DNA from 4 places in the Bradyrhizobium sp. UFLA06-24 genome. Region 4 is predicted to be linked to each of the others. Evidence: predicted binding sites of a transcription regulator. Region 4 holds the regulator's gene; each other region holds the start of a gene.
The links. Region 4 encodes PhoB, which activates phosphate uptake and scavenging genes when phosphate is short. Its sites were predicted from a motif close to TGTCATNNANCTGTCAT; they were not measured.

Region 1 (2,201 bases), on a different contig from region 4:
CCTTGGCCTTCTCGTAGGCCGCCTTGGTGATCGGCAGATAGCCCGATTCCTTGTGGATCCAGACCTGGCGGTCGGTGTCCGAGAGGAACGTCAGGAATTTCGCGACGCCCTTGTATTCCTCGGCCGACTTGCCGCCCATGATCCAGAGCGAGGCGCCGCCGATGATCGAGTTCTGCGGCGCGCCCTTGACGTCAGGATAGTACGGCATCGGCGCGGCGGTGAAGGCGAACTTGGCCTGCGCCTTGACGTTGCCGAAGAAGGACGACGAGGTCAGGTAGATCGGGCATTCGCCTGACGTGAAGCGGCCTTCGCCGGTGTTGGTGCGGCCGGCGTAATCGTAGGTCTTGTCCTTCTGCAGCTCGACGAGGTTCTCGAGGTGCTTGACCTGGAGCGGGCCGTTGAACTCGAGCTTGGTGTCGAAGCCGTCGAGGCCGTTGGCCTTGGTCGCAAGCGGCACGTTGTGCCAGGCCGAGAGCTGCTCGAGATTGACCCAGGTGACCCACGAGCCGGAGAAGCCGCAGGTCGCATAGCCAGCAGCCTTCAGCTTCTTGGCGTCCTCGAAAACTTCCGGCCAGGTCTTCGGGACCGCTGCGATATTGGCCTTCTTCAATGCGTCGAGATTGACCCACATGACGGTCGACGAGGAGTTGAAGGGGAAGGACAGCATCTCGCCCTTCGAGGTCGAATAGTAGCCGGTGATCGCAGGCAGATAGGCCTTGGGATCGAACTTCTCGCCGGCTTCCTGCATCAGCTTGTAAACGGGCTTCACGGCGCCGGTCGCGGCCATCATGGTCGCGGTGCCGACCTCGAACACCTGCATGATGTGCGGGGCATTGCCGGCGCGGAACGCCGCGATGCCGGCGTTCATGGTGTCGGGATAGCTGCCCTTGTAGGTCGGGACGACCTTGTAGTCGCTCTGCGATGCGTTGAAGTCGTTGGCGAGCTTGACGATGACGTCGTTGTTCGCGCCGGTCATCGCGTGCCACCACTGGATTTCAGTGACGGCCAGCGCAGGCGAAGCGCCCAGACCCAGCGTGAGTGCAACAGCGGCAGCCGCTCCAAAATGTCGAAGAGCCATCAAGTAAACCTCCCTTGGCCGTCCTTTGGCCGTCAAAAAGAAGCGCTTGCGCTAGCAGCGCCATATGACGTTCACATGACTGTGTAAGCGGCCGAAACGAAAGCGGCAAGCGCTGGAAAAGGGAAGCCAGCAAATAGGCGAACGCGCCCGCGCGCAGCCGCATCCGTTGGCGGTGCACATGCGTGCCCCCGCCGCACTGCGGCATGTTTGATGAGGAGGTAAGGCCCTAGCGCTTGCGCTCGGGGCCGCAGACTACACCTTTCGCGATCATCGCGTCGATGTCCGCCTTTGAGTAGCCGAACTCGCCCAGCACCTCCTGGGAGTGCTGGCTGAACTTCGGCGGCAGGCGGCGCAGGCTCGGCTTGCTGCGATCGAGCCGGATCGGCGAGGCGACGCCCTTGTACCAGTCCTTCTCGATGATATCGCCGCGCGCGATCGTGTGCGCATTGGTCAGCGCCTGGTCGATCTTCTGCACGGGCCCTGCCGGTAGGCCGGCGGCGAGCAGGCGATTGCACAGCGGCTCGGCCTCATGCTGGCTGAACACGGCCGCAAGTTCGGCGCGCAGCGCCTCGCGATTGGCGATGCGGTCCTTGTTGCGGGCGAAGCGCGGGTCAGTGCCGAGCTCGGGCTTGCCGATTTCCTTGCAGAGCTTACGGAAGGTGCCGTCATTGCCGACGCCGATGAAGATGTTGTCGGTCTTGGTCGGGAAGATCGCGTAAGGCACAAGGTTCGGGTGCTCGTTGCCGGTGAGCGAGGGCGGCTTGCCATGCATGAAATAATTCGCGGTGTGCGGATGCATGATGGCAAGTCCGGCCTCGTAAAGCGTCGTCTCCAGGAACTGGCCCTTGCCCGAGCGCTGCCGCTCCGACAGCGCCATCAGGATGCCGATCGCCGCATAAAGTCCCGTGGTGATGTCGACCAGCGGCACGCCGATCCGCATCGGTCCGCTCTCGACCGAGCCGGTTGCCGCGATCATGCCGGTCATGGCCTGGATGATGGCATCATAGCCGGGATTGCCGCCGCGCGGGCCGTCGGCGCCGAAGCCGCAGATCCGGCAATGCACGAGGCGCGGGAATTTCTCGCGCAGCACATCGTTGCCGATGCCCCATTTCTCCAGCGTGCC
Region 2 (2,201 bases), on a different contig from region 4:
CGGCATTGCCGCGGCGTTCGGGCTGTCGCTCATCACCGGCTATATTTCGATCCGCCGCCAGGGCATCTATTTCTCGATGATCACGCTGGCGCTGTCGCAGCTGCTGTACTTCATCTACCTGCAGGCGCCCTTCACCCACGGCGAGGACGGCATCCAGGGCATTCCGCAGGGGCATTTGTTCGGCGTGTTCGATCTGTCCAAGCCGACGGTGCTCTACTACGTCGTGCTGGTCGGCTTCCTGGCGGGCTTCCTGCTGATCTACCGGATCATCAACTCGCCCTTCGGTGAGGTCCTGAAATCGATCCGGGAGAACGAGCCGCGCGCGATCTCGCTCGGCTACCGCACCGACCAGTACAAGTTCCTGGCCTTCGTGCTGTCGGGCACGCTGGCAGGCTTTGCCGGTGCGCTGAAAGTGTTCGTGGCGCAGAATGCCTCGCTCACCGACGTGCACTGGTCGATGTCAGGCGAAGTCGTGCTGATGACGCTGGTCGGCGGACTCGGCACCATCTTTGGTCCCGTGGTCGGCGCCTTCGTGATCATCGCCATGCAGCAATATCTGGCGGGCTTCGGCCAGTGGGTCACAGTCATCCAAGGCTCGATCTTCGTGATCTGCGTGCTCACTTTCCGCCGTGGCGTCATCGGCGAAATCGCGCATTACTTCCGGCGGTCCCTGTAAGCTATTGATATATCAGGGGTTCAACTGACGGGCGAATCCGGTGGATGATCCGGCTCCGCAGGCCTGAGATGGCACGCGCGCGGAGCGAAAATGGTCTATGACGGTTTCGTGACGGCCCTGACGGGGCCGGGCCATGTCAAACCGGTAGACTAGTCCCATGATGCGTTGGTTTCGCGCTTTCCTTCCTAAGGAAGAACGGTTTTTCGACCTGTTCGACCGCCATGCCCAGACCGTGATCCAGGGCGCGATCGCGCTCCAGGGCGTGCTGAACGGCGGCGAGGAGACGCCGGTCTACTGCCAGCGCGTCAGCCAGTTCGAGAACGACGCCGACAATGTCACCCGCGAGGTGCTGACGGCGGTGCGGCGCACCTTCATCACGCCGTTCGATCGTGGTGACATCAAGAACCTCATCACCTCGCTGGACGATGCAATCGACCAGATGCAGCAGACGGCCAAGGCGGTGATGCTGTTCGAGGTCCGCAGCTTCGAGCCACCGATGCGCGAGATCGGCGCGCTCCTGATCGAATGCGCCAATCTGGTCGGACGCGCACTGCCCCTGATGCAGCAGATCGGCAAGAACGTTGCCATGCTGACCGCGATCACGGAGGAGCTGACCAAGCTGGAGGGCCGCGTCGACGATCTCCACGACATCGGCCTGAAGGAGCTGTTCCTCAAGCATCGCAACGGCAACGCGATGGATTTCATCGTCGGCGTCGAGATCTATGACCATCTGGAGAAGGTGGCCGATAGGTTCGACGACGTCGCGAACGAGATCAACAGCATCGTCATCGAGCAGGTTTAGCGCATGATCCGGAAAAGTGTGCAGCGGTTTTCCGCCCAGATCATGCGTGGATTTTAACGGAGGGCCGCGCCGTGGATGCTGCGTTGGGTCTTCCCGTTCTGGTCGGACTGATCGCCGTCGCGCTGCTGTTCGACTTCCTGAACGGCCTCCACGACGCCGCCAATTCGATCGCGACCATCGTCTCGACCCGGGTGCTACGGCCGCAATTCGCGGTGATATGGGCCGCGTTCTTCAATTTCGTCGCCTTCATGGTGTTCGGTCTGCACGTCGCGCAGACCATCGGCACGGGCATTATCGATCCCGCGATCGTCGACGCCCAGGTGATCTTCGCGGCGCTGGTCGGCGCCATCGTCTGGAATCTCGTGACCTGGGCGCTGGGCATTCCATCCTCGTCATCGCACGCGCTGATCGGCGGCCTCGTCGGCGGCGGCATGGCCAAGGCGGGAATCTCGGCGGCGGTCTGGAGCGGACTGACCAAGGCGGTGCTGGCGATCGTGCTGTCGCCGCTGGTCGGCTTTCTGCTCGCGATGATGCTGGTCGCGATCGTGTCGTGGCTTTCAGTGCGCTCGACGCCGTTCGCGGTCGACCGCGCCTTCCGCATCCTGCAATTCGCCTCGGCCTCGCTCTATTCGCTCGGCCATGGCGGCAACGACGCACAGAAGACCATGGGCATCATCGCGGTGCTGCTCTATTCGCAGGGCCATCTCGGCAGCGAGTTCTCGG
Region 3 (2,201 bases), on a different contig from region 4:
CGCGCTGCACGAGATCCGCTTCGGCCTGATGCCGCAGGTGCTTCCCGTCATCGCCGGTCAGGTGCTGTATTTCATCGAATCGAACACGCGCTCGGCCACTATCATCGGCATCGTCGGCGCCGGCGGAATCGGCCTGCAGCTCGCCGAGCAGATCCGCGTGCTGGAATGGCAGAAAGTGTCGTTCCTGATCCTGATGATCCTGGTCGCCGTCGCAGGAATCGATTTCATCTCCGGCAAGCTGCGCTTTGCGATTATCGGGCGAAGGGCTGTGGCCTGAGTCCTTCGCCTCTCCCCGCTTGCGGGGAGAGGCCCGAATTTGCGAAGCAAATTCCGGGTGAGGGGGAGTCTGTCTCTCACCGTCATTGCGGAGGCAGCCCCTCACCCCAACCCTCTCCCCGTAAGAATGGGGCGAGGGAGAAGAGGCTGTGCCTTAAGGCTCGACCAAAAACTCCACCCGCTCCGCTGCGAACCGCGAGTGCTTCGTCACCAGCGGCTTGCCGTCGAGATCTTGGTCGGTCGCGTCGACCACCAGGATCGGTCGCCCCAGCGGCAGGTCGAGGCGCGCGGCGTCGGTCGCATCGACAATGCCGGCGGTGATCCTCGTGGCGCCGCGGCGGTAGTCGCGGATTCCGTAATGCTCCAGCATCTTCGTCATCGAACGCGTGGCGGCAAACACCGTGCCCGCGCCTGGAAACAGCTCGGCCGACAGCCATGTGGTCGAGACGCAGATCGGGGTGCGGTCGGCGAGGCGAATCGCTTCGATCCGCACCAGGGGCGCGCCGGTCTTCAATCCCAATTCCCGTGCGAGCTCGCGCGTTGCGACATCGTCTGACGCCTCGATCATCTTTCCATGCGGCTCGCGGCCGTCCGCACCGACGATCTCGGAGAAGCGCGTGCGCGAGCGCAAGGGATAGGCGAGCTTCTGCGCCTCGACATAGGTGCCGCTGCCGCGCTCGGCGCGCACGAGGCCGCGCTCGGCAAGGGCCGCGAGCGCGCGCCGCACGGTATGCCTGTTGACCCGGTAAGTTTCGGCGATCTCCATCTCGCCCGGCAGCTTGTCGCCGGCGGCGAAGCGGCCGTCGGCGATGCCGCGTTCGATGCCATCGGCAACGAGGCGCCACAGCGCGACGCCCGAGGAGGCGGTGTCCTGCATGCTCATATCGCCGATCAGCCTAGCCCGAAAATCACACCCTTGTCACGAAACAGTCATGGCGCTCCCGTATGAAGTTGTCTAGTATAATAGACAACTTGGATTCGGCAAGTTCTTCCCTAAGTTCGGTGATTTCGGTGAGCCAACACAATACCCAGCAAGCCCAGCGCCAGGCCGTCATGGCCGTGCTGGCGCACGCGGAGGCGGGCGAGATCGCCGCCCGTCTCCGCACGATTCCCCTGCCAGGCCATCAGGATCTGCGTATGCCGGAAAACGGTCTCGTCATGCTGCGCGGCCGGGTCGGCGGGGACGGCGCGCCGTTCAATCTCGGAGAAGCCACCGTGTCGCGCGCGGCGGTGCGGCTTGCGAGCGGCGAGGTGGGGTTCGGCTACACGCTTGGGCGCGACGGCGAGAAGGCGCGGTTGATCGCCCTGTGCGATGCGCTGGTGCAGTCGCGCGACTTTGCTGCGACCGTCGAGCGCGATGTAATCGCGCCGTTGCGCGAGCAGCTTATGGTCCGGCGCAAGCAGCAGGCCGAACAGGCTGCGGCGACAAAGGTTGATTTCTACACCATGGTGCGCGGTGAGGGGTGAAGCCATGACCACGATTGCGGAGCTGCCGCCGGGATTCGCCGACAAGGTGTTGTCGGCGCAATCGACCTTTCGCTCGGTGATGGATGCGATGGCCCGGCCGGGTTCGGTCCAGCGCATCGTGCCAATGGCGGGAACGGCGGGCCCCATGATGCGCGGCACCGCCGCGATCGCGCTGACGCTGTTCGACCACGACACGCCGCTCTGGCTCGATGCAGGGATGTCGGAAAGCTCCGACGTCCTGAAGTGGTTGAAATTTCACACCGGCGCGCCCGTGGTGCAGGACACGTCGGTTGCCTCGTTCGCGCTGATCAGCGACGGCGGCGCGCTGCCCGCGCTCGAACGGTTCGCGCTCGGCACCAATGAATACCCTGACCGTTCGACCACTCTGATCATTCAGGTCGATAATCTGGACTCCGGCCGCAGCTTCGAGCTGCGTGGCCCAGGCATCGATGGCGTCG
Region 4 (2,201 bases):
GTCTTGCGGTGGCGTTTTTGCGGGAATTTCGCCACGGAACATGTGGAAGCGAGTCGGCGGACTCTTGCGCGTGAGTCGCGCCATATTGTAGCGTTTGGCTTGTCAGATACGACATCTCGTGCAGCAGTCCTGATCCCAGAAGTCCTCATGTACCGGCGTAAACGTTCGGGCGCATCTCGCGCGCCCGGCGAGCCTTAAGGGATTCTGACGGCACGGGTTTTTCGAGACTTAGGCATTCGTCGTGCCGCCCCGAAGATGGCGGCGCGCGGCGAAGGAAAGGGTGCAATGACGGTTTTGACCTGGTCCGACGATCGCGTCGAGCAGCTGAAAAAGCTCTGGGAGGCCGGACTTTCGGCCAGCCAGATCGCCGCCGAGCTTGGGAATGTCACCCGTAACGCCGTGATCGGCAAGGTGCACAGGCTCGGCCTGTCCGGCCGCGCCAAGAGCCCGACGTCGGCAGCTCCACGGCCGCGCAAAGCGCGGCCCGCGCAGCACATGATGCGGGTGAGCCGGCCGATGGCGCGCGGCAACACCGCGCTGGCGCAGGCCTTCGAGGTCGAGGTCGAGGCAGAGCCCGTCACTTACGACAACGTGGTGCCGATGAGCCAGCGGCTGTCGCTGCTCGAGCTGAACGAGGCCACCTGCCACTGGCCGGTCGGCGATCCCTCGAGCCCGGATTTCTTCTTCTGCGGCGGAAAGGCGCTGTCCGGCCTGCCCTACTGCGCCCAGCACTCGCGGGTTGCGTATCAGCCGGCCGCCGATCGCCGGCGTGCGCCGGCGAAGCCGGGCGCGCGGTGAGCTGAACGAATTTAGCTGACAACGACGACAGCCGTGACACGATCACGGCTCAACGGACTCGGTGTCGGCGACGGCTGAGACCGCCGCAGCCGTCGTACGCAACTCACCTGCGCAAACCTACGTCTGCTCGGCCTTCGCAAAGCGATCGTCCAGCGCATAGCCGGCACCGCGGACGGTGCGGATGGGGTCCTGCTCGCGGCCGAGATTGAGCAGCTTGCGCAGCCGGCCGATATGAACGTCGACGGTGCGCTCGTCGATATAGATGTCGCGGCCCCAGACGCTGTCGAGCAGCTGCTCGCGCGAGAACACGCGGCCGGGATGCTCGAGGAAGAACTCCAAAAGGCGGTATTCGGTCGGGCCGAGATCGATCGGACGGCCCGAGCGCGCCACGCGGCGCTTCTCGCGATCAAGCTCGATGTCGCCGAAGGCGAGGACGGTTGCGAGCCGCTCGGGGCTTGCGCGGCGGAGCAGGCCCTTCACGCGCGCCAAGAGCTCGGGCACCGAGAACGGCTTGACGATGTAATCGTCGGCGCCGGTGGCGAGCCCCCGCACCCGCTCGCTCTCCTCGCCGCGCGCGGTGAGCATGATGATCGGCAGCTGCTTGGTGTCGGACCGCGTCCGCAGCCGGCGGCACAGCTCGATGCCGGACAGCCCCGGCAGCATCCAGTCGAGCACGATCAGATCGGGGATGTGCTCCTTGAGACGGGTGTCGGCGTCGTCGCCGCGCATCACCGTCTCGACGTCATAGCCGTCGCCTTCGAGGTTGTAGCGGAGAAGCTCGGTCAGAGCTTCCTCGTCCTCAACCACCATGATGCGTGCGCCCATCGGGTCGTCGCTCCTTGCGTAATCAGGTGTTCGGGACCGTCGTGGCGAACGTCGTCATGTCGCCCTTCGGCCGCTTGTCGGTGATGGCCTGGCCTTCGATCATGTAGAACACGGTCTCGGCGATATTGGTGGCGTGGTCGCCGATCCGCTCGATGTTCTTGGCGCAGAACATCAGGTGGATGCAGAACGAGATGTTGCGCGGATCCTCCATCATGTAGGTGAGGAGCTCGCGGAACAGGGAGGTGCAGATGGCGTCGACCTCCTCGTCCCCCTTCCACACCGCCATCGCCGCCGGCAGATCATGCGCCGCATAGGCGTCCAGCACCGACTTGACCTGCTGCTGCACGAGGTCGGTCATGTGCTCGAGGCCGCGGAACAGCTTGAGCGGATGGAAGTCGGTCTCCAGCGCCGCGACGCGCTTGCCCATGTTCTTGGCGAGGTCGCCGATGCGCTCGAGATCGGTGGCAACGCGCATCGCGCCGACGATCTCGCGCAGATCGACCGCCATCGGCTGGCGGCGCGCGATGGTGAGCACGGCGCGCTCCTCGATCTTCCTCTGCAGCGTGTCGAGCTCGGCG

Region 1: ugpB (sn-glycerol-3-phosphate ABC transporter substrate-binding protein UgpB) is a predicted target of PhoB. The motif match lies at 1,143-1,159, and genes of this name have one in related genera.
Region 2: IF809_RS02565 (DUF47 domain-containing protein) is a predicted target of PhoB. The motif match lies at 774-790, and genes of this name have one in related genera.
Region 3: phnF (phosphonate metabolism transcriptional regulator PhnF) is a predicted target of PhoB. The motif match lies at 1,194-1,210, and genes of this name have one in related genera.

The regions. Positions count from the first base shown of each region.
Region 1 is NZ_JADFUE010000012.1:144,699-146,899, reverse strand. It holds gene ugpB (sn-glycerol-3-phosphate ABC transporter substrate-binding protein UgpB) at 1-1,078, opposite strand, end outside; gene IF809_RS13175 (CaiB/BaiF CoA transferase family protein) at 1,305-2,201, opposite strand, start outside.
Region 2 is NZ_JADFUE010000002.1:25,824-28,024, forward strand. It holds gene IF809_RS02560 (branched-chain amino acid ABC transporter permease) at 1-676, shown strand, start outside; gene IF809_RS02565 (DUF47 domain-containing protein) at 834-1,478, shown strand; gene IF809_RS02570 (inorganic phosphate transporter) at 1,550-2,201, shown strand, end outside.
Region 3 is NZ_JADFUE010000011.1:92,189-94,389, forward strand. It holds gene phnE (phosphonate ABC transporter, permease protein PhnE) at 1-277, shown strand, start outside; gene phnF (phosphonate metabolism transcriptional regulator PhnF) at 431-1,159, opposite strand; gene phnG (phosphonate C-P lyase system protein PhnG) at 1,330-1,743, shown strand; gene phnH (phosphonate C-P lyase system protein PhnH) at 1,748-2,201, shown strand, end outside.
Region 4 is NZ_JADFUE010000003.1:213,450-215,650, reverse strand. It holds gene IF809_RS04930 (GcrA family cell cycle regulator) at 286-798, shown strand; gene phoB (phosphate regulon transcriptional regulator PhoB) at 916-1,623, opposite strand; gene phoU (phosphate signaling complex protein PhoU) at 1,646-2,201, opposite strand, start outside.